Regions from separate parts of the Nocardia sp. NPDC088792 genome, predicted to be linked through region 1. Evidence: riboswitches for the same ligand, from Rfam matches in the RefSeq annotation. Region 1 holds a riboswitch; each other region holds the start of a gene.

Region 1 (5,787 bases):
ACGACGGCTGGAACTGCTCGCCGAACAAGCCGGCGCGGGCAGCGCACCCGGCGTGCACGGGCTACTGGAAGCCCTGGTCCTCCCCATGTTCGAACTCGCCGAACGACACGGAATCCACCATTACGCACGGTTCTTCGAGCAGATCCACACGCACCCGGCGGTCACCGACGCCGCCAACCTCGACAGCGAACGACGCACCTCGGTGCGGGTCATCATGCAGCAGCTCGACCGCGAACTGAACCACCTGCCGAAACGCCTACGAATACGACGATTACGCGCACTCCCGACCGTGCTCTTCGCCCTCCTCGCCGACCACGAGCGAGCCGTCGAAGCCGAGCGGGCCCGGGCCGGAGACGTGAACGCCTGGGGCGAGGTCGTCGACATGCTCGCGGGCGTCCTCACCGCCCCCGTGGCCGAACGCGCACCGTTGCGCTGAAAGCCGAGCCGCGGATGCGAACGGCCCGGCCGGATGATCCGGCCGGGCCGCGAAAAGTGAAGCGCTGAAACGGATTACCGCTGATAATCCTGCGGCGGATAGTCCTGCCGCGGCTGGAATCCCTGCTGCGGTGCATACCCTTGCTGCTGCGGGTGACCCGGTTGCGACCGATACCCGGCAGGCTGTGCCGGGTTGTCCTGCGGGTTCGGGGCGGGGTACGGCGACGGCGCGGCCTGGCGGGGCTGGTTCGGATACTGCGCGGGCTGACCATAGTTCGGCTGCGGCGCATAGCCGTTCGGTCCGTTCGGCGAGCCCGGCTGAGCGTAATTCTGTGGCGCCGGCTGCGGGAAGCCCTGCTGCGCGGGCCGGCCGAACGCGGGTTGGGCCGCCGGGTAGCTCTGCTGCCCCGGTTGTGCATAGCCGGGCTGAGACTGTGGGTAACCCGGCTGGGCGGGATAGCCCGGAGTGGCCTGCCAAGCCGGTTGACCCTGACCGGGTTGCGGTTGCGCGCCCGGCAATGGGGCGATGAGGGGTGGTTCGGCGTCCTGGCGTTTACGGACGGCGAAATAGACGCCGCCGCCGAGAACTATGACGACCGCGAGGCCGATCAAGCCGAAGAGGTGGCCGATGACGCGCACCCCGACCCTGATGAAAATAATGAGGAGGATGGCGCCGACAGCGGCGAACGCACCCCCGATTCTGCCGCGGCCATTCTTCTGGCTCATATGGACTTGCCCCCGAATCGAAAACTGTTGCCGGGGCAGCATACCCACCGCGCGGACCGCTCGCAGCGGGAGGAGGACGGTGGGTGACCTGGCAGGTTCGGTGCCGCGCGGCTACCGTTGATGCTCGTGGACACCGCTGCCGACGCCGATTCGCGGGAGCATTCCGTGGGCGAGACCTCCAGCCTCCCGGCGCACCCCGCCGCTGCCGCCGGTCGGCCGCGCTGGCTGAGCGCCGGATTGCCGCTGCTCGCGGGGGGTGCGGTGGCAGGCGGGCTGGCGCTCTTGCATTTCCGCGATCCGCATCGGGCCGGGTCGTACGGAGTGTGCCCGTTCTATGAGCTGACCGGCTATTGGTGCCCGGGATGCGGTGGCTTGCGTGGCTTGCACGATCTCACCGATGGCCGCGTGCTCGACGCCATTCACAGCAATATCCTGTTGCTGCCACTGATGCTGGGATTCCTTGCCTGGTGGGGTTCGTGGGTGTTGCAGGGGTGGCGTGGGCAGCGAATTCCGGGTCTGCCGCGGATATTGCCCAGATCGGCGCTGTGGATAACCGTCGCATTCCTGGTCGCTTTCACCGTATTGCGTAATTCGCCGTGGGGTACCTGGCTCGCGCCCGTATGACCTTGCGGCGTGCCGGGTCGAGTGAACGAGAACGGCAGGGGCATGCTCTCGGTATGAGCCAATCACTGAAAGAACGCGTGCGCGCCAAATTGATGCGCCAGCTGACCGAAGACGGGCCGCTCGATCTGGACCAGGACGACGTCCGGCAGCTGTCGGTCCAGGATGACCTCGTACTGCTGAGCGCCGTCGAGGACGACGATCCCCTCGTCGAAGAACTAGCGGCCCGATACCTGGTGCCGTAGTTCAGAAGCCGCAGGGCGCCGCGCCCTCGGCGCCTTTGCCGAACGGACGGGTCTCGGGGACCGGGTTCCAGTGTCCTTCGGCGCGAGCGTAATTCCAGGCCGGACCCTTTTCGACGAGGGTCGAGACGGCGTCGATGAGCCGATCCACATCGGCCGCGGTGGTACCGAGGCCGATGCTGGCGCGCAGGGCGGCATCCACACCGAGACGGGCGAGCAGCGGATGCGCGCAGAAACGGCCGTCGCGGACCCCGATACCGTGCTCGGCGGACAGGTAGGCGGCGACCTGGCCCGGCTCGAAACCGTCGACGGTGAAGGCCACGATGCCGACCGCGTCGGTGCTGTCCCGCCAGATACGCAGGAAGTTCACGCCCGGAACGGTTTTCAGGCCGTAACGCAGGCGGTGGGTGAGGTACTGCTCGTGCTCGAGGACCGTCGTCGCGTCGAGAGCGGCCAGCGCGTCACAGGCCGCGGCCAAGGCGGCCACACCGAGCACATTGGGGGAACCGGCCTCGTGCCGCTGCGGGGCAGGGGCCCACTCGACACCGTCCGCGGTCACCGAGCGCACCGCGCCGCCACCCGCCAGATACGGCTCCGCCCGGTCCAGCCAGTCGCGGCGGCCCACCAGCACACCCGCACCGAACGGCGCGTACGCCTTGTGCCCGGAGAAGGCCAGGTAATCGATGCCCGTGGTCTGCAGGTCGATGCGGCGGTGCGGGGCCAGCTGCGCGGCATCCACCAGGATGCGGGTACCGCACTGATGCGCGATCCACGCCAGCCGCTCCAACGGCAACAGTTCCCCGGTCACGTTCGAGGCGCCGGTAACCGCAAGCAGCGCAGCGGGTTTCGAGCACAACTCCGCGACCAGGCGCTGAATGGTCTCCTCGATGGTGTCCGCGATCGGCACCACGCGGCGGCCGTGCCGCGTCCAGGGCAGGAAGTTGGCGTGATGCTCCACATCCAGCACCACCGTGTCACCGGGCACGCAGGAGGCCAGCAGGTTCAGTGAATCGGTGGTGTTGCGGGTGAAGACGACCACCTGATCGTCGGCCGCGTTCAGGAAGCGAGCGACCGTGGCCCGCGAGTTCTCGTAGCAGTCGGTGGAGACGCGGGAGGCGTAGCCGGCGCCGCGGTGCACGCTCGCGTAGAACGGCAGCAGTTCCGCGACGCGGTCGGTGACCTGCTGCAAGGCGGGGGCGCTGGCCGCGTAGTCGAAGTTGGCGTAGGTGGTGGTGCCGCCCTGCACGAGGGGCACCTGCAGCTCACAACCCGAGACGGTGGCCAGCGGGGCACAGGTCTGGTCGGCGAAAGCAGTCATCACGAAATCCCATCGGATCCAGGGACGCGCGATCAGAGAAAAGAGTGATCGAGAGTCCGCGCTTGCCGCGCCCGGTCGGGCGACAGCCGGGTCGTCACCCGGAGCACCCCACCGCGGAGGAGGGTTGCCGACCAGCAAGCCGGGGCTGAACGCTGGTACTCATGACCTGATTGGAGAGGCTGGCAGATGCACGGCACGGTTGTCAACCCTGCCCGGCCGGTAAGGGCCCAACCCCGCCAGGAGTGCGGCGGAGGGCAGATCGCACACAAATATCATCCGAAAGTTGGATCGGGTGGGCCCCGAAGTTCGAATCGCGCGATCGTTGCTGGCGCGTACGGTTGGTGGAGAAGTTAGGGTAGCCAAAGGAGAGCGCCCGGGGAGTTGAAACGAGGTTGCTCGACCATGTTGGACACCACCGACACCACCACGCCCTTCTCGACGCTCATTCGCACCGCGACCGAGCAGCAGCACAACGAGGCCGAACACTCCACCTTCATGCGTGACATGCTCGGCGGACAGCTCGGGGTCGAGGCGTTCTACCGCTACACCGCGCAACTCTGGTTCGTCTACGCCGCCCTCGAAAAGCATTCCGCCGCACTGGCTTCCGACCCGGTCGCGGGACCGTTCGTGCGTCCCGAACTGGAGCGCCTGCAGTCCCTCGAGACCGACCTCGCCCACCTCGGCGGCGAGAACTGGCGCGCCGGACTCACCGCGCTGCCGTCCACCGCCGCCTATGCCGCCCGCATCGACGAATGCGCGCAGACCTGGCCCGCCGGATACGTGGTGCACCACTACACCCGCTATCTGGGCGATCTGTCCGGCGGGCAGGTCATCCGCGGTACCGCCGAAAAACTGTGGGGCCTGCCCAAGAAGGGCGACGGCGTGCGCTTCTACGTCTTCGACGAGATCTCGAATCCGGCCGCCTTCAAGCGCGAATACCGCGAGAGCCTGGACCGCCTGCCGGTCGAAGGCTCCGAGGTCGACCGGGTACTCGACGAGGCCCGGCACGCATTCACGCTGAACACGGACCTGTTCCGTGAACTTGGCGCGGAATTCGCCGCGTAACAACGAGATTCACGAAGGTCGCCGGTCTGTCGGAGGGATCGGCGACCTTCGCCGGATCGGCCGCGGAGACCGGCGCGTGGAAGCGGCTCTTCGCGGCTGAAAGACCGCCGGTCGTGCGCGCTGTCACGGCCGGCGGTCTTGCGCTCGCCGACGGGGATGCGTTCTCCGGTCCCGTGTTCGCGGTGCGCGAAGTCTTGCCTGCTCTTGCGCTCGCGGGGCGGGATGGGTTGCTATGAATCGGTGAGTATCGCGCTGCTGTTGAGTTTTCTGGGGCTGTGTATTCTGCTGGCCCTCACGCCCGGGCCGGATACGTTTCTGGTGCTGCGCTTCTCGATGGCGGGATCGCGACAGGGCGTGGCCGCGGCCATCGGGTCGGCATTCGGCGGGCTGGTGTGGGCCGTCGTGGTCGCGGCGGGGGTGGCGGCGCTGCTGGAGCAGTCGGCGACCGCGTATCGCACGTTGAAGGTGGTCGGCGGAATCTATCTGCTGTACCTGGGGGTTCGGGCGCTGCTCGCGCATCGGCGGGAGCAAGGCCGGGCCGCCGCGGAACTGGACGAGGTCGGGGCGGAGCTGGAAGAGGCTGGGGCGCAGCGGGAAACCGCCGGGACGCGGGCCGCGTCGTCGTTGCGCTCGGCATTCGCTGCGGGGTTGCTATCTTGCATTTTCAATCCCAAGGTGGGGTTGTTCTATCTCGCGGTGCTGCCGCAGTTCCTGACGCATGTGACCTTCGGGGGTACGCTCACCCTCGGCGCGATCGAATCCACCATTGCCGCAATCGAAATGGTGGCGGTGGCGGTGGCGGCCTCGCGGGCGGTGGCCATGTTGAAGCGGCCCAAGGTGCGGGCGCGGCTGGAGCAGGCGAGTGCGGCGATCCTGGCGGCGCTGGGGATCGGGACGGCCGCCTCGGCGGTGTGAGCCGGACTCCTACCCGGTCCGAATCGAACGCTGCGGGGTGAGTCAGTCGGCGATCTCGGCGCGGTGATAGGCGCCGTTGTAATAGACCAGCGGGCCGGCTGCCGGGCCGTCGGTGGTGTTGTCGTGGACCCGGGTGACCAGGCCGATGACCAAGGTGTGGTCACCGATCGGGAGGAGCTGGTGGACGGTGGCGCGCACCCAGATCGGGGTGCCGTGCAGGATCGGCTCGCCGGATTCGATGGCGGTCCAGAGCGACCGGTCGGTGAAGCGATCCTCGGCGGTGCGGCTGAAACGCTGTGCCAGATGTTTCTGATGCTCGCCGAGGAAGTGCACGACCACGGATTCGGCCCGCAACAGGGACTCGATGCTGGAGGACGTCTCGGCGATATTGAACGAGATGAGCGGGGGCTGGGCGGAGAGGGAGGCGAAGGAGGTGGCGGTGAAACCGACCGGGCCGTTCTTCGA
Region 2 (5,787 bases), on a different contig from region 1:
CCGTCCGGCCCGGGTGCCGGGCAGGTCGGAGCCGAACATGAGCGCCTCGGGATTCACGGCGTGGATCTTGCGCAGCGCCATGCCGACATTCATCGATACCCGCCCGAAGCCGGAGGCCTTCACCTTCGCGCCGCGGTCGACCAGGTTGAGCAGGTAGGGCAGGCAGTCGTCGCTCATGCCCATGTGGTCGATGGACAGCACCGGCAGTTTGGTGATGACCGGTTCCAGCGAGCCGAGCATGGATCCGTCGATGTAGAGCTCCACATGCCAGCCCGCGAGCTCGTAGGCGCGCAGGGCGAGCATGGTGAGTCCGACGATGTCCCCGCCGGCGCGTTTGAGGTTGAACCGGAGGGCGCGCACGCCCGCCCGGTTCAGTTCGAGGATCTCCGCATCGGCGGCGTCCTCGCGCAGCATGGTGACGCCGACCCAGCCCGCGCCGAGTTCGGCGAGGGCGGCCCGCATGAAGTCCTGGTCGAAGCCTTGGAAGGACCCGCTGACCACCGCACCACCGTCGATATCGAAGCGGGACATGCGCTTGCGATAGTCGGCGATGGTGAACGGGTCGGGCAGGTAGCCCTCGTTCTCGATCAGCGGGAACCGCGGATCGATGAGGTGGACATGGGCATCGAACACGTGATCAGCATGCCTCAGAACGGTGACAAGTGTGGATTACCTTGTCCGCCTGATGAACTCGGGCCAGGTCGGACTAGTTTCCGACTTTATCGGGTTCACTGGCGGCGAGCATCTCGTCGCGTTCGACGACCTTGACGCGTTCGCGGCCCTGCGGCTCGCCGAGTGCCCGCTCGTGGGCGTCGAGGCGGTACCAGCCGGCCCAGGTGGTGAAGGGGATGCCCTTCTCCTCGAGGAAACCGGTCACCGCGTCGAGCTCCGGCTTGGCGGCCGGGGTGAAGCCGTCGACATCGTCGAGCAGGCAGGCGATGGTCTCGTTGGCGTCGCCCTTGGTGTGGCCGATGAGGCCGACCGGTCCGCGCTTGATCCAGCCGGTGACATAGGTAGCCGACAGGTAGCGATCCTTGCCGTCGGCGTCCTCGTTCACCAGCACGCGCCCGGCCTCGTTGGGCACGGTCCCGGCCTGCTCGTCGAAGGGCAGGGCCGGGATGTTCTGTGACAGGTAGCCGACCGCGCGGTACACGGCCTGCACGTCCCAGTCCTTGAATTCGCCGGTGCCCTTGCAGTTACCGGTGCCGTCGAGGGCGGTGCGCTCGGTGCGCAGGCCCGCGACCTTGCCGTCGGCGTCACCGACGACCTCGGCGGGGGATTCGAAGAAGTGCAGGAACAGCTTGTGCGGGCGCTCGCCGACATCGCGAATGGCCCACTGCTCCAACGTATTGCAGATCATGTCGACCTGCTTGGAATGCCGGCGCGCGGCCTCGGAGCCCTCGTCGTAGTCGATGTCCTCGGGATCGACGATGACCTCGATGGTCGGCGAATGATCGAGTTCGCGCAGTTCCAGGGGAGTGAACTTGGCCTGGGCGGGACCGCGGCGCCCGAACACGTGCACCTCGAGGGCCTGGTTCTCCTTGAGGCCCTCGTACACGTTCGGCGGGATCTCCGTCGGCAGCAGCTCGTCACCGGTCTTGGCGAGCACGCGTGCCACGTCCAGGGCGACATTGCCGACGCCGAGTACGGCGACCTTCTTCGCGTCCAGGGGCCATTCGCGCGGTACGTCGGGGTGTCCGTCGTACCAGGACACGAAGTCCGCCGCACCGTAGGAGCCGTCGAGTTCGATGCCCTTGATCTCCAGGGCGCGGTCGGCGTTGGCGCCGGTGGAGAAGATGACCGCGTCGTAGAACTGCTGCAGGTCCTGCAGGGTGATGTCGACGCCGTAGTCGATATTGCCGAGCAGGCGTACCTGCGGCTTGTCGAGCACCTTGTGCAGGGCGGTGATGATGCCCTTGATGCGCGGGTGGTCGGGGGCGACGCCGTAGCGGATCAGACCGAACGGCGCGGGCATGCGCTCGTACAGGTCGATGCTCACCCCATCGAAACCGGCGGGGCTGTCGGACTTCATCAACGCGTCGGCCGCGTAGATGCCGGCCGGGCCCGCGCCCACGATCGCAATGCGTAGCGGGCGGGTCGCTGCACTCTGTTCGGTCATTCTTACGCGCACCCTTATGGTCGAAAATCTACTTGGCGGTCGGTCTCAGCCGTCTGTCTTAGCTTAGGCTAAGTTGACGCCCTGGGCCTCGGGTGGTGCCATCCTGGAACCCCCGACGCTGCAGCGTTGCTGCGTGGTGTGGCTATTCCCGCTCGCGCGCGGGCAATTCGGTTGATTCTATCGGTGGCGTCGCAGCCCACTTCCGCGTACTCCCATCCCGGCGGCCGGACACCCGCGCCGACCAGGCATGATCTAGCCATGAGCGACGTGGAGGAGCAGCAGGTCCGGATCGACCAGACCGACAAGCGCGCGATGTGGCCGTTCCTGACCGCCGCGAGCCTGATTCTGCTGGTCATCCTCGGCATCCTGATCGCCGCCCTGGTGTCGCCGGCTGAGAAGAATGTCACAGATTCGGATCGATTGTCCCTAGCGGCGCGCGGTTTCATCCAATCCCGCAGCGGCACCGACACTCCCAAGGCGGGCGCTGCCTGCCCGGACTTCGACGAGAACCGTTCTCCCCTGCATGTCCCCGGTGGTACCGGCAAGACCTTCGAATTCGAGGGCCTCACCGATCCGGCCCTGGACGGCGACAAGGCGACCGCTCAGGTCACCTTCCGTACCGGTGACCGCGAGGACACCACTACCTGGCATTTCACCAAAAACGCGGGTACCTGGCTGGTCTGCAATTCCGGATAGTGAGCAGGCGTTTGACAGCCGGGCCCGAATCCGGGCAATCTTCTCCCAGGTCATGAGTACCAGCATCAAGCCCCGGCTCGCTGGTCGGCAACCCTCCTCCGCGGTGGGGTGCTCCGGGTGACGACCTGGCCTCGCACCGAAAACGGGTGCGGCAAGTGCGGATTCACAGGAGGTTCGAAGTGAGCTACGCAGGTGACATCACGCCGGAGCAGGCGTGGGAGCTGTTGCGCGACAATCCGGATGCGGTACTGGTCGATGTCCGGACCGAAGCCGAATGGCGGTTCGTCGGGGTACCCGACACCAGCGGCATCGGGCGGCCGACCGCGTTGATCGAGTGGGTCGACACCACGGGCACGCCGAACGCGCGGTTCGGGGACCAGTTGAAGCAGGCGCTGGCCGACCGGAACGCGGACTCGGAAGCGCCGGTCATCTTCATCTGCCGTTCCGGGCAGCGGTCCATCGGTGCGGCCACGGCCGCCACCGCCGCCGGATTCACGCCTTCCTTCAATGTCGTCGAGGGTTTCGAAGGTGCGCTGGATGCGCAGGGGCATCGCGGCCGGACCGGCTGGCGGGCCGACGGGCTGCCGTGGCGGCAGTCGTGAGCGCGTCCGCCGGATACCTACCTCGCTCTGATCGGAGGCAGTCATGATCTCTGGTGGCTCGTTCGACAAGCCGCTACCCGAAGGCGTCGGTCCCGCGACGATCAGCGTGCGCGGCGGCACCCGCCGTTCGGGTTTCGAGGAGACCTCGGAGGCGTTGTTCCTCAACTCGGGCTTCGTGTTCGAGAGCGCCGAGGCGGCGGAAGCCTCCTTCACCGGTGATGTCGAGCATTTCGTCTACTCCCGCTACGGCAATCCGACGGTCGCCATGTTCGAGGAGCGGCTGCGCCTGATGGACGGCGCGGAGGCCGCGTTCGCGACGGCCAGCGGCATGTCCGCGGTGTTCACCGCGCTCGCCGCGGTGGTCGGCAACGGTGATCGCCTGGTCGCGGCGCGCAGCCTGTTCGGTTCCTGCTTCGTGGTGTGCAACGAGATCCTGCCGCGCTTCGGCGTGGAGACGGTCTTCGTGGACGGCGAGGATCTGGACCAGTGGGAGCAGGCGCTGTCGGTGCCCACGCAGGCCGTCTTCTTCGAGACGCCGTCCAATCCCATGCAGACCCTGGTGGATGTGCGTGCGGTGTCGGAGCTTTCGCACGCCGCGGGCGCGAAGGTGGTGCTGGACAATGTGTTCGCCACCCCGCTGCTGCAGCGCGGCTTCGATCTGGGCGCGGATATCACCGTGTACTCGGGCACCAAGCACATCGACGGTCAGGGCCGGGTGCTGGGCGGCGCGATCCTCGGGTCGCACGAGTACATCGACGGCCCGGTGAAGAACCTCATGCGGCACACCGGTCCGGCGTTGAGCCCGTTCAATGCGTGGACGCTGCTCAAGGGGCTGGAGACGATGCCGTTGCGGGTCCGCCAGTCGGTGGATTCGGCGCTGCGTATCGCCCGCTTCCTGGAGGGTCATGATGCGGTGGCGTGGGTGAAGTACCCGTTCCTGGAGTCGCATCCGCAGTTCGAGCTGGCGCAGCGGCAGATGTCGGGCGGCGGCACGGTGGTCACCTTCGAGCTGAAGGCCCCCGAGCACGAGGCCAAGAAGCGGGCCTTCGAGGTGCTGAACGGCCTGCGCATCATCGATATCTCCAACAATCTGGGTGATGCGAAGTCGCTGATCACGCATCCGGCCACCACCACGCATCGCGCGATGGGCCCGGAAGGCCGTGCGGCCGTGGGTATCACGGATGGTGTGGTGCGGTTGTCGGTCGGTCTCGAGGATGTCGAGGACCTGTTGAACGATCTGGATCAGGCGCTGAGCTGATCCGAAGGATTCGAGAGCCCCGGTCGATACGGCCGGGGTTTTCTCTTGCCCGAAGTATTGACAGTATGCTGTCAAATATGACAGCATACTGTCATGATGAAAACAGTGCATTTGGCCGTATACGACACGTTTTCCGATTGGGAGCCCGGATTCGCCACTGCGCACATCAATCGCCCGCTGTGGCATCGCGAACCCGGAACCTGGCAGGTCAAGACGGTCGGGCCGACGCTCGAACCGGTCACCTCGATGGGCGGGCTGCGGATCACGCCCGATGTCGCGCTCGCGGACCTGAAGCCGGCGGACAGCGCCATGCTGATCCTCCCCGGCGCGGCGAACTGGGAGTCGGGCGCGCTCGCCGACTTCGGCGAGAAAGCGCGCGAATTCCTCACCGCGGACGTACCGGTCGCCGGCATCTGCGGCTCGACCTTCGGACTCGCGGCGGCGGGCCTGCTCGATGATCGCCCGCATACCAGCAATGACATCGGCTACCTGTCCATGAGCGGGTACGCGGGCACCGACCACTTCGTGCAGGATCGGACCGCGGTCATCGACGGCGACCTGATCACCGCAACCGGTACGCGCCCGGTGGATTTCGCGCGCGCGATCTTCACCCGGCTCGGCATCTACGAACCGCACGTCCTCGACGCCTGGTACCAGCTGTACGGAAACAATGACGCCGCAGGCTTTTACACCCTGTTCCAGTACGAACAGGAACGCGCGGCGGCCGCGCAATGACCCGCTCCGAACAGGAACTGTTCAGCACGGCGGCGATCACGTCGTTCAAGCTGAACGGCCAATTCCTCGCCATAGCCGAGGAATTGGCCAGACCCGCCGGTATCACCGCCGCCTGGTGGCAGGTGCTCGGCGCGGTACAGCGCGAACCCCTGCCGGTGGCGGGCGTCGCGCGCGAGATGGGCATCACCCGGCAGAGTGTGCAGCGCATCGCGGATCTACTGGTGGCCAAGGGTCTTGCCGAGTACCGGCCCAATCCGGCGCATCGCCGCGCCAAGCTGGTGGCCATCACCGAGGCGGGCTATGACGCCGTGCGCGGCATCGGCCCGCAGCACGCCAAGATGGCGGCGCGTCTCACCGACGAATTGGGTGTCGAGCGG
Region 3 (5,787 bases), 170 kb from region 1:
CCACCAGCCAGGCGATATCGACCTCCGAACCGATCACGGTGCGGTCGTCGGTGGCGTAGAAACCGAGGGGCGGCGTCGCGCCGACCGAACCCGACACGATGAGCGTGCCGCGCTGCCGGATGGCGGCCGGCACCTGCGCCGCAATCGAATCCACCTTGTCGGCGTGAATACGGGTCGACTGCTCCGGGCTCAGGTCGTAGGTGGTCCCGTTGACCGCGCGGGTCTCGCTCGCACCACCGTCACCCTTGCCACAGGCCCCGGTGAGCAGGCTCAGGACGGTGAGGGCGATGAGAGCGCCGGTTCGCCTGCGGCGGCGCGCCAGAGACATGAAATGTGATTCCTTACGTGAGGGCGGCACGTCAGAGGACATGCGCGAGAAAGGCTTTGGTGCGCTCGTGGGCCGGGTTGTCCAGCACCTCGCGCGGCGGACCCTGTTCGATGATGCGGCCGGCGTCCAGCAGCACCACGGTGTCGGCCACCTCGCGGGCGAAACCGACCTCGTGCGTGACGATCACCAGCGTCGAACCGTCCCGGGCCAGGTCCCGGATGACATCCAGCACCTCACCCACCAGCTCCGGATCGAGCGCCGACGTGGGCTCGTCGAACAGCACCACCTCCGGCCGCAGGGCCAGCGCGCGGGCAATGGCGACACGCTGCTGCTGGCCGCCGGAAAGGCGGCGCGGATACTCATCGGCCTTGTCCGCCAGGCCGACTCGCGCCAGCAGCTCCAGCGCCTCGGCATTCGCCTCCGCCTTGGGGCGGCCCTGCGAGGCGACCGGCGCGAGCGCCACATTCTCCCGGACCGTCAGGTGCGGAAAGAGATTGAAGTTCTGGAACACGAAACCGATGCGCGCCCGCTGCCGCAGGATCTCGCGCTCGGACAGCTCGTGCAGCTTGTTGCCCTTGCGGCGGTACCCCACCAGATCACCGCCCACCCGGACCGTGCCGGCATCCACCTGTTCCAGGTGATTGATGGTGCGCAACAGCGTGGACTTCCCGGAACCCGACGGCCCCAGGATGACCGCGACCTCACCCGGCCGCACCGCGAGATCGACCCCGCCCAGCACCTCGAGCGCACCGAAAGACTTACGGATGCCGCGCAATTCGACCGCGTACTCGCTCATTTCCGCACGCTGCCCTTCGCGAAATGCCGCTCGATATAGAACTGGATGACACTCAGCACCGAGGTCAGCACGATGTACCAGACCGTCGCCACCATCAGCAGCGGCACCACCCGGCCGTTCCGGCCGTAGATGACCTGCACCTGATAGAACAACTCGGCGATCGCCATCGTCGACACGATCGACGTGCCCTTGAAAAGACTGATCACCTCATTGGCCGCATTCGGCAGAATGCCGCGCATGGCCTGCGGCGCCACGATCGTGAAGAACTGGCGACGCCAGGGCAGCCCCAGCGACTTGGCCGCCTCCCACTGCCCCTGATCCACCGAAATGATCCCGGCGCGAATGATTTCCGCCGAATACGCCGCCTGATGCAAGGCCAGGCCCAGCACCGCGGCGGTGAAACCACTCAGCGCCTGGTTCGTCTGGAAGTGCGCGAACTCCGGTCCGAACGGAATACCGATCGACACCGTCTTGTACAGGTACGCCAGGTTGAACCAGAACAACAACTGCACGATCAGCGGAATCGAGCGGAACGCCCAGATGTACGTCCACGCGATCGTCTGCAGCACCGGATTCTTCGACAACCGGCCGATCGCCAGCACGATCCCGAGCAGGAAACCGAGGAGCGTGCCCCAGAACGTCAGTTCGAGGGTCACCTTCAAGGCCGCCAGCACCGACCTCGCGGTCACATACTGCGCGAAAGTGGACCAATCCCAGCCGGGATTGGTGGCCAGCCCGTGCACGAACTGCGCAACCAGCAGCAATGCGACAGCGGCCGTCACCCAGCGCCACGGATGCCGCCGGCGAGCGATCGGCAACGCGCCGTCGTCGACCTCCTCGCGCCGTTCCGGCGGCGCGGCCAGGATGCTCATGACAATGTCCCTCCATCGGTCCTGGCGGGAAGCACCCGCACCCGAACGTGAAGGGGGTTGCTGCGACGTCTACGAGCCAGGTCTCTCGATCGCTCTGGATGGTGATGACGACGATACGAACCGGACCGGCGACTGTCGCCGTTCCGGATCACCGTGAATCGAATTGCGCCGCAACAGGACTAGCTGGCGGCTTCGCTGATATCCCCCGCCCCGTCGTGCAGCGCGCGGAAACCGCTGCGATGGAAGACCAGCGGCTCGGATTCCGGGCGCACGCTCAGGCGATGCACCCGCAACAACACCACCGCATGATCACCGGCCGGCACCTGCGCATGCACCGAGGTCTCCAGCCAGGCCGTGGCGCCCGCGATGAACGCCGCGTTCCCGTTCCCGGTGCGCAGCTCCACATTCCGGAAACGATCCCCGGTGCGGGAGCTCAGATTCAGCGCCGCCTCCCGCTGCTCACCGTCGAGCAGGCTCAGGCCGAGCCGGCTCGCCTGCTCCAGCTCCGGCCAGGTCTGCGACGAATACTGCATGCAGATGGATACCAACGGCGGATCCAGCGACACGGGCACGAAGGTGCTCACCACCAGCCCGTGCGCCACACCCCCGATGCGGGCGCATACCGCCACCACCCCGCTGGGGAAGTGCGCGAACGTCCGCCGGAGATCCGTACCGTCGACTGAGGTCAACGCGGCGGCCCCGCCGCGGATCGAGGTCAACTCGCCCATCGCCCCAGTGCAACACTCCCGCGCGGCCGCCGACAGGGTTGGGATCGGCCCGATCGCAAGGGGTGCGGAAACGCCGCGGCGGTTACTTCGCCTTGGCGGCGGCCTTCGCCTGCTTCTTGAATTCCCTGACCTGGGTCAGTGATTCGGCATCGGTCACATCGGCCACCGACCGCCGCGACCCCTCCTCGCCGTACGCGCCGGCGGCCTCGCGCCAGCCCTGTGCGCGCAGGCCTTCTTGTTTACCCAATAGCGCGAGGAAGATTCGCGCCTTCTGATCGCCGAAGCCGGGCAGCGCCTTCAATCGCTTCAATACTTCCTTGCCGTCCGGGTCGCCCTCGGTCCACAGCGCGGAGGTCTTGCCGTCGTAGTGCTCGACAATGAATCGGGCCAGCTCCTGCACCCGGCGGCCCATGGACCGGCCGTACCGGTGAATGGCGGGCGGGGTAGCGGCCAGTTCCTCGAATTCCTCCGGATCCGCGTTCGCGATCTTCCGGATATCGAATCCGCCCATGCGGTCGGCGAGTTTCTGCGGACCACGGAATGCGTGCTCCATCGGAAACTGCTGATCGAGGGCCATACCCACCAAAAGGGCGAAATCATCCGTGGAAAGCAGTTCGTCGGCGGCGGGATCCTGCGCAATAACCAGCTTTCGGCTCACCATGCTCCGATCATCCCATCCATCCTGCGTTGCGGTGACGCGGGTCACGACTAGGCTTCGGCGCATGCCCGACACCATGGCTATTTCTTCAGTGGGAAACACGCCGCACGACGGCGTAGGGTCCGGACTGCGACCGGACCGTTTCGACCGCGACGGCCAGGACCAACTGGTCGACGTCCAAGACCTGCAAGCCGCACTACCCGGCATCCGCAGGCTCCGGACCTGGGCGCACGAAGCGCTCGCCACCCGCCCCGGCGAAAGCGCCGTCGATATCGGCGCCGGCACCGGCTCCGAGGTCATGGCCTTCGCCGACCGCGTCGGACCGACCGGCACCGCCCTCGGCGTCGAACCCGATCCGGACCTGCTGGCCGCCGCCGAACGCCGCGCCCGCCAATCCGGCTCCACCGCCAAATTCGTCTCCGGCGACGCCTACGGACTGCCCTTCGGCTCCGACACCTTCGATGTCGCCCTGTGCGAGCGCGTCTTCCAGCACCTCACCGGACCCGCCCGCGCCGCCCGCGAGATCGCCCGCGTCCTGAAGCCCGGCGGCCGGGTCGTCGTCATGGACAGCGACTGGGGCACCGCCGTCGTCCATCCGGGCGACCGGCACGTGGTGCACGAGGTCATCGAAACCATGATCGCCGGCACCACCAACCCGTACGCCGGACGCCGCCTCTCGGGTCAGCTCACCCAGGCCGGGCTGGTCGTCGACGATATCGGCTCACACGCCCTCATCCAGGACGGCAGCATCGGCGCGGGCGCGCTCGTCGCCCGGGTCGCCGATATGGCGGTGGCGCGCAGCGCCATCACCCAGGCCCAGCGCGACCGGCTCATCGCCGATCTGGAGGCCGGTGCGGCCAGCGGCGACATCCACCTGTCGGTGACCATCTTCGCGGTACTGGCGCACAAGCCGGCCTGAAGCAGCGTGAAAAGCACGAGGGCCGTGCCCATTCCGGGTACGGCCCTCGTATCACGTTCCCACGCTTACAAACTCGACAACTTCTCGCTCGCGGCCAGCAGCACGCAGGTGGCCAGACCGTCCATCGCCTTCTCCAGCTCACCCAGAGAGGGGTAGCTGGGCGCGATGCGGATGTTCTTGTCCTCCGGGTCCCGGCCGTACGGGTACGAGGCGCCCGCCGGCGTCAGCGCGATACCCGCGGCCTTCGCCAGCGCCACCACCCGGGAGGCCGTGCCCTCCAGCACATCCAGGCTGATGAAGTAGCCGCCCTTCGGCTCGGTCCAGGACGCCACCTTCGAGGCGCCCAGCCGGTCCTCCAGAATCCGCAGCACCAGCTTGAACTTCGGCTCCAGGATCGCGCGATGCTTCTGCATGTGCGCCCGCACGCCCGCCGCGTCCTTGAAGAAGCGCACGTGCCGCAGCTGGTTCACCTTGTCCGGGCCGATGCTCTTCTTGCCCGCATACTTCAGGTACCACTCCAGGTTCGCGGTCGAGCCGCCGAAGAAGCTCACGCCCGCACCCGCGAAGGTGATCTTCGAGGTGGACGCGAACACCAGGGGACGGTTCGGGTTGCCGGCCGCGGCCGCCAGGCCCAGCACATCCTGCACCGGCGCGGCGGTATCGGTGAGCGGGTGCACGGCGTACGCGTTGTCCCAGAACAGGCGGAAGTCCGGGGCCGCCGTGGGCATCGAAACCAGTTCGCGGGTCACGGCTTCGGAGTAGGTGACACCGGTCGGGTTCGAGTAGTTCGGCACCACCCACATGCCCTTGATGCTCGGATCCGCGGCCACCATCTGCGCGATCGCGTGCGCATCCGGGCCCTCGGGGCCGATCGGGACCGGGATCATCTCGAAGCCGAAGGACTCCGTGATGGTGAAGTGCCGGTCGTAACCCGGTGCGGGACACAGGAACTTGCGCACCGGCTCCGCCGACCACGGGCGCGGGGAATCCACCGTGCCGTGCAGCAGCGCGAACACGATGGCGTCATGCATGATCTCCAGGCTGGCATTGTTGCCGGCCAGCAGGTTCGACACCGGAATGCCGAGGAGTTCGCCGAAGATGGCGCGCAGCTCCGGAAGGCCGTGCAGGCCACCGTAATTGCGCACATCCGTGCCGTTGGCGTCCTTGTAGTCGTCGACGCCCGGCAGTGCGAGGAGCTCCAGCGAGAGATCCAGCTGCTCAGGCGAGGGCTTACCCCTCGTAATATCCAGCGTCAGCTTCTCGGTCTCGAGCTTCGCGTAGTTCGCGGTCTGCGTCTCGTGTTCCGCTACGAGTTCCGCATGGCTCATCAAACCGAGTTGCGTTTGCCGGGGCATCAGACAGCCTTTCCAAGGGCGGTTGAGTGTTTTTCCAGGTCGGCGCGCGCGCAGACCCAAGCGCCCAGGTTACTCGGAGAGCCCGGCGAATCGGGAGCGATATACGGCGACTTCGTCCCCCGGAAAAGTCG
Region 4 (5,787 bases), on a different contig from region 1:
CACGCCCGCCTTCAGCGCCGAGTAGTGCTGCGTGATCTGCAGGTAGAAGCTCAGGTTCAGGAACATGGCGAACATGGCGATCGGCACCAGCAACGCCACCAGATACGACCCACCCCGGTTGATCTCACCCGGAATGCGCAGCGGCAGCAGCGGATTCGCCGACCGGCGTTCGATGGCCACGAACGCCACCAGCAGCGCGACACCCGCGATGAGCAGCCCCAGCGTGGTGGACGCGGTCCAGCCGTCGGAGGCCGCGCGGCTGAAGCCGTACACGATGGAGATCAGGCCCAGGGTCACGGTGACCGCACCTGGCAGGTCGTAGCCACCGGTCCGCGGCGCCGGCACATCCTTGATCACGAAGACGAAGGCGCCGATCAGCGCCAGCAGCGCGATGGGCGTATTCACCAGCAGCGACCAGCGCCAGTTCGCGAACTCGGTGAGCGCGCCGCCCGCGATCAGGCCGATGGCCGCGCCACCCGCCGACACACCGGCGAACACACCGAAGGCGCGGGCGCGTTCCTTGGCCTCGGTGAAGGTCACCGACACCAGGGACAGGGCGGCGGGGGCCAGCAGCGCGCCGAAGGCGCCCTGCAGTGCGCGGCCCGCGAACAGTTCGGTCGAGCTCTGGGCGAGCCCGGCCAGCGCCGACGCCCCGGCGAAGCCGACCAGGCCGATCATCAGGATGCGGCGCCGGCCCAGGTAGTCGGCCAGCCGGCCGCCGAGCAGCAGCAGACCGCCGAAGATCAGCGTGTAGGCGGTCAGCATCCACTGCTTGTCGCCGTCGCTGATGTGCAGGTCCTTCTGCGCGAAGGGCATGGCGATGGTGACGATCGTGGCGTCCAGCACCACCATGAGCTGCGCCATGGCGATGACGCCGAGCGCGAACCAGCGGCGCGAATCCGTTGCGCCACTTGATCTTTCTTCTAAATCGAGAGCGTCTTGCGAGGCTGTCATGTCGTCTCCTCACGAATGGGCCAGGGCGGTTGAGACCATACTGGCCCCCACCGACAATTGGCGTCAAGCGAAAAATGTCTGACTGCGACAGTTGTCATACGGCGACGCGATCCGCCCCGGTGGCGATACCATGGGAACCATGTCCGCCAATTTGTCAAGTGCCGGCTTGCTGCATCGCCGCAGCTCCGGGTTGCGCGAACGCAAGAAGCAGCAGACCCGGACACGGATCATCGACGTCGCGCTACAGCTCTGTGACGAGCAGGGTTTCGACGCCACCACGGTCGAGCAGATCGCCGACGCCGCCGATGTCTCCCCCCGCACCGTGAACCGGTACTTCGAGAGCAAGGAGGCGATCGTCATCGCCCCCATCGAAGGCTGGGGACAGGCACTTGCCGACGAACTGCGCGCCCAGCCCGACAGCGGCGACGAAATGGAGGCCCTGTTCGCCGCCTTCCTCGTCATCGTGGACCGCGTCATCGAGGCCGACGAGCCGGTGCCCTTCCGCTGGTTCCAGCAAATGCAGCGCATCAGCCGCGACAGCACCGCGGTCCGCGCCCTCAGCATGGAATCGGCCGACACCAAGACCCGCGCCATGACCGAGGTGCTCGCCGAACGCCTGCACCTGCCCCAGGACCACCTGACGGTCCGCATCATCGCCGCCACCTGGCACGGCATCGTGCGGGTCGGCATGGAGTGCGAATTCGACGCCGAGTCCGAGTTCCCGGACTGCACCACCGCCTCGACCGCGCGCATGCTGGCCGACAATGTTCGCGCCGCATACAACGAATTCCGACGTTGCTGCTGCAAATCGAATGTGGCAAGCCCCACTGCGGAAACAGGAGCGACCGCCCGCTAGAATCTCGCATCAGGTCAAGAGCATCAGCGCGTAGCCCCGGCTTGCTGATCGGCAACCCTCCAGCTGCGGTGGGGTGCTCCGGGTGAGGACCGGGCGCTCGAGGGCCGAGCGCAAGCGCACCTAGGAGGTTCCCGAAATGTGTTGTTGTCGAAGCCGATCCGTCTTCCGATAACGTCAGACTTCCGCCATTCGGCGACCTTGTTCTCCCGGAGTTGAACATGAGTGACTCGACCGCGCCCGCGAACCCCGCGTCCGAGGGCATCGACCCCTCGGAATGGTCCTTCGAGACCAAGCAGATTCATGTCGGCCAGGCCCCCGACGCCGCGACCGGCGCCCGCGCCCTGCCGATCTACCAGACCACCTCGTACGCCTTCCGCGATACCGACCACGCCGCAGCGCTGTTCGGGCTCGCCGAGCCGGGCAATATCTACACGCGCATCATGAATCCCACCCAGGATGTGGTGGAACAGCGCATCGCGGCCCTGGAAGGTGGTGTGGCAGCGCTGCTGCTGTCCTCCGGCCAGGCCGCGGAGACCTTCGCCATCCTGAACCTCGCCGGGGCGGGCGACCACATCGTCTCCAGCCCGCACCTGTACGGCGGCACCTACAACCTCTTCCACTACTCGCTGCCGAAGCTGGGCATCGAGGTCAGCTTCGTCGAGGATCCCGACGATCTGGCGCAGTGGAAGGCGGCGGTCCGCCCGAACACCAAGGCCTTCTACGGTGAGACGGTCGCCAACCCGAGCAGCTCGATCTTCGATCTGCCGGGCATCTCGGCGGTCGCGCACGCCGCGGGCGTGCCGCTGATCGTGGACAACACGGTCGCGACCCCCTACCTGCTGAACCCGCTGCAGCACGGCGCGGACATCGTCGTGCATTCGGCCACCAAGTACCTGGGCGGGCACGGTTCGGCCGTCGCGGGCGTGATCGTGGACGGCGGCACCTTCGACTGGACCGTGAAAGACGCTGCGGGCGAATCGAAGTACCCCGGCTTCACCACCCCGGACCCGAGCTACCACGGCGTGGTGTTCGCGGACCTGGGCGCACCCGCCTACGCACTCAAGGCGCGCGTGCAGTTGCTGCGCGATCTGGGTTCGGCCGTGGCGCCGTTCAACGCCTTCCTCATCGCGCAGGGTATCGAGACGCTGAGCCTGCGGGTCGAGCGGCACGTCGCCAATGCGCAGGCGGTCGCCGAATTCCTGACCGGGCAGCCGGGCGTGACCACGGTGTACTACGCGGGACTCCCGGACTCCCCCTGGTTCGAGCGCGGCAAACAACTGGCCCCCAAGGGTGTCGGCGCCATCGTGTCGTTCGAACTGGCCGGCGGCATCGATGCGGGCAAGAAGTTCGTGGACGCCCTGACCCTGCACAGCCACGTCGCTAACATCGGGGATGTGCGCTCGCTCGTGATCCACCCGGCCTCCACCACGCATTCCCAGCTGACCCCCGAGGAGCAGCTTGCTTCCGGTGTCACGCCTGGTCTGGTGCGTCTGGCCGTCGGTATCGAGGGCCTCGACGACATCCTGGCGGACCTGCGGGCCGGGCTGACGGCGGCGGCAAGTTGACCGTGAAAACCACCTCGAGCACCTCCCGGCATGCGGCGGAACTCCTGCTTCCGCCGCCCGATGGGACGCTCGGCAGCATTGCGATCGGGGATGTCCGGCTGGAGAACGGCGACGTCATCCCCGACGTGACGCTGGCCGTGCAGCGGTGGGGCGAACTCTCCGCGAACGCCGACAACGTGGTGCTCGTGGAGCATGCGCTGACCGGTGATTCGCATGTGGTCGGCCCCGCCGATGTACATCACGTCTCGCCGGGATGGTGGGACGGCATCGTCGGGCGGGAAGCGCCGGTGGACACCCGCGAATGGTGTGTCATCGCCACCAATGTGCTCGGCGGTTGCAAGGGTTCCACCGGGCCGGCATCGCTGGCGGCGGACGGAAAGCCCTGGGGCGCACGGTTTCCCGAGATCTCCATCCGTGACCAGGTGGCCGCCGAGGTGAAGCTGTTCGACCGGCTCGGCATCGACCGGCTGGCCGCGGTGGTCGGCGGGTCCATGGGCGGTATGCGGGTGCTGGAATGGATGGTCGGCAGCCCCGAAAGGGTCGGCGCCGCACTGGTGCTCGCGGTCGGCGCGCGCGCCACCGCGGATCAGATCGGCACCCAGACCACCCAGATCGCCGCCATCCAGGCGGATCCGGACTGGCAGGGCGGCAACTACCACGGCAGCGGCCGCACCCCGATCGCCGGCATGGGCATCGCGCGGCGCATCGCGCACCTGACCTACCGCACCGAGTTCGAGCTGGATCATCGTTTCGAGAATCATGCCCAGGGGGACGAGAACCCTTGGGCGGGTGGGCGTTACGCGGTGCAGTCGTACCTGGAGTATCAGGCCGACAAGCTGGTCGCACGGTTCGATCCGGCCACCTACGTGCTGCTCACCGAGGCCATGAACCGGCACGATGTGGGCCGTGGCCGGGGCGGTATCGAGGCGGCGCTGGGTGCGACGCCGGTGCCGTGTGTGATCGGCGGCGTGGATTCCGATCGGCTGTACCCGCTGCGCACGCAGCAGGAGCTGGCCGAGTTGCTGCCGGGCTGTAAGGGCCTGGAGATCGTGCGCTCGCGGGACGGGCACGACGGCTTCCTCACCGAGACCGAGGCGGTCGGCAAGCTCATGACCGAGGCCATGGACCTGGCGCGGGCGGCGCGTTCCGCACGCGAATGACACTGCGCGTGCGGCCGAACGGCACTGACGTGGGCCGAATGACATTGCCGCGAGTGAGCCGCATCACTGACATGTGCCGCGCGAATAATTAGGGTTTCCTTCGAATATGCGCGCACGTTCCCCCATAGAGGGTGCGCGCTAACGTCGCGTGTCGAGTCTGTTTCGTGCGAATTGTCGTGAAGCACTGCCGGTTTCGCGCGCATGAATCCGCCGTAACCGTCCCGTAGAGATCCTTCTGCGAAGCGCCGCGGACGATTACTGTGTCAGGCATGGCAGCCTTCGATGACCTGGATCTTCGCACTCTCGTCGACCTGCTCAACGACGAGGAACAACGCGAATTACGCCCGGCCGTACTCCGGGTACTGAACCGACTTCCCGACCAAGAGGTACTCCGCCGCGAGCTCTGCCGCCGCCTCACCTCGGTCTGACCGCCACCCGGCGGCCGGGCCACCCGACCACCCGCTGAATTCCGGCTGCGGTTCCGACCGCAGCCCCGAATCCCGCAGGGCTCCAGACATCCCGCAGGGCTCTAAGTGACACCCAGCGGACTGATGGTGGCCGCCAGCACGATGATCGCCACGCCCGTCACGGTCAGCCAGCCCACGTCGAAAGGCTTGCTCCGCACCGCCAGCAGACCCACCCGGTCGGCCGGCAGCAACAGCCGCAGGGCCGCGGCCACCAGTGCCGCACCGCCGAACACGTAGGTCCCGCGCCGCCACCGGTCCGCGGACAACAGCACCACGGCCACCACCAGCACCGCGGCGACCAGCAGCATGGGCAGGTTCTCGCGCACGGACGCCCAGAAACGACTACTGCGGCTCTCGGGCGCGGTATGGGCTCCAGTCACGGCCCCGAGCTTACGTTCTGGGATGCTGTAGCGCGTGTTCCATCTGGTGTTCTTCGAACCTCGTATCCCGCCCAACACCGGCAATGCCATTCGCCTGGCCGCCGGTACCGGCTGTGAGCTACACCTGATCGAGCCCCTCGGCTTCGACCTATCCGAGCCGAAGCTACGCCGGGCCGGGCTCGACTATCACGATCTGGCGGTGGTCACCGTGCATCGATCGCTCGCGGCCGCCTGGGAGGCCATCCAGCCCGAGCGGGTCTTCGCCTTCACCGCCGCCGCCACCACGCACAACACCGAGATCGCCTTCCGCAAGGGCGATGTCCTGCTCTTCGGCCCCGAACCCACCGGCCTCCCCGCCGAAGTACTGGACGATCCCCGCGTCACCGCGCAGCTGCGCATCCCCAT

Evidence for each region. A riboswitch is a leader RNA that binds a small molecule or an ion and turns the genes downstream of it on or off. The one in region 1 is predicted to bind S-adenosylmethionine.
Region 2: linked by a shared signal. The riboswitch ahead of ACIP5Y_RS45310 (rhodanese-like domain-containing protein) and the one ahead of ACIP5Y_RS34515 (aminotransferase class V-fold PLP-dependent enzyme) in region 1 are both predicted to bind S-adenosylmethionine.
Region 3: linked by a shared signal. The riboswitch ahead of ACIP5Y_RS33780 (amino acid ABC transporter permease) and the one ahead of ACIP5Y_RS34515 (aminotransferase class V-fold PLP-dependent enzyme) in region 1 are both predicted to bind S-adenosylmethionine.
Region 4: linked by a shared signal. The riboswitch ahead of ACIP5Y_RS43950 (bifunctional o-acetylhomoserine/o-acetylserine sulfhydrylase) and the one ahead of ACIP5Y_RS34515 (aminotransferase class V-fold PLP-dependent enzyme) in region 1 are both predicted to bind S-adenosylmethionine.

The regions. Positions count from the first base shown of each region.
Region 1 is NZ_JBIVKC010000005.1:502,367-508,153, forward strand. It holds gene ACIP5Y_RS34495 (TetR family transcriptional regulator) at 1-436, shown strand, start outside; gene ACIP5Y_RS34500 (hypothetical protein) at 511-1,161, opposite strand; gene ACIP5Y_RS34505 (DUF2752 domain-containing protein) at 1,288-1,785, shown strand; gene ACIP5Y_RS34510 (hypothetical protein) at 1,839-2,027, shown strand; gene ACIP5Y_RS34515 (aminotransferase class V-fold PLP-dependent enzyme) at 2,029-3,342, opposite strand; SAM riboswitch class IV at 3,396-3,509, opposite strand; gene ACIP5Y_RS34520 (heme oxygenase (biliverdin-producing)) at 3,745-4,407, shown strand; gene ACIP5Y_RS34525 (LysE family translocator) at 4,648-5,322, shown strand; gene ACIP5Y_RS34530 (flavin reductase family protein) at 5,365-5,787, opposite strand, start outside.
Region 2 is NZ_JBIVKC010000009.1:91,657-97,443, reverse strand. It holds gene ACIP5Y_RS45325 (amidohydrolase family protein) at 1-633, opposite strand, end outside; gene ACIP5Y_RS45320 (FAD-dependent oxidoreductase) at 707-2,119, opposite strand; gene ACIP5Y_RS45315 (hypothetical protein) at 2,378-2,815, shown strand; SAM riboswitch class IV at 2,864-2,979, shown strand; gene ACIP5Y_RS45310 (rhodanese-like domain-containing protein) at 2,995-3,417, shown strand; gene ACIP5Y_RS45305 (O-succinylhomoserine sulfhydrylase) at 3,461-4,675, shown strand; gene ACIP5Y_RS45300 (type 1 glutamine amidotransferase family protein) at 4,772-5,410, shown strand; gene ACIP5Y_RS45295 (MarR family winged helix-turn-helix transcriptional regulator) at 5,407-5,787, shown strand, end outside.
Region 3 is NZ_JBIVKC010000005.1:331,812-337,598, reverse strand. It holds gene ACIP5Y_RS33790 (ABC transporter substrate-binding protein) at 1-328, opposite strand, end outside; gene ACIP5Y_RS33785 (amino acid ABC transporter ATP-binding protein) at 360-1,124, opposite strand; gene ACIP5Y_RS33780 (amino acid ABC transporter permease) at 1,121-1,996, opposite strand; SAM riboswitch class I at 2,006-2,101, opposite strand; gene ACIP5Y_RS33775 (flavin reductase family protein) at 2,176-2,724, opposite strand; gene ACIP5Y_RS33770 (HhH-GPD-type base excision DNA repair protein) at 2,807-3,385, opposite strand; gene ACIP5Y_RS33765 (methyltransferase domain-containing protein) at 3,459-4,301, shown strand; gene ACIP5Y_RS33760 (aminotransferase class I/II-fold pyridoxal phosphate-dependent enzyme) at 4,367-5,656, opposite strand.
Region 4 is NZ_JBIVKC010000008.1:363,926-369,712, reverse strand. It holds gene ACIP5Y_RS43960 (MFS transporter) at 1-954, opposite strand, end outside; gene ACIP5Y_RS43955 (TetR/AcrR family transcriptional regulator) at 1,094-1,810, shown strand; SAM riboswitch class IV at 1,823-1,933, shown strand; gene ACIP5Y_RS43950 (bifunctional o-acetylhomoserine/o-acetylserine sulfhydrylase) at 2,029-3,375, shown strand; gene ACIP5Y_RS43945 (homoserine O-acetyltransferase) at 3,372-4,535, shown strand; gene ACIP5Y_RS43940 (hypothetical protein) at 4,805-4,963, shown strand; gene ACIP5Y_RS43935 (DUF3017 domain-containing protein) at 5,065-5,310, opposite strand; gene ACIP5Y_RS43930 (tRNA (cytidine(34)-2'-O)-methyltransferase) at 5,417-5,787, shown strand, end outside.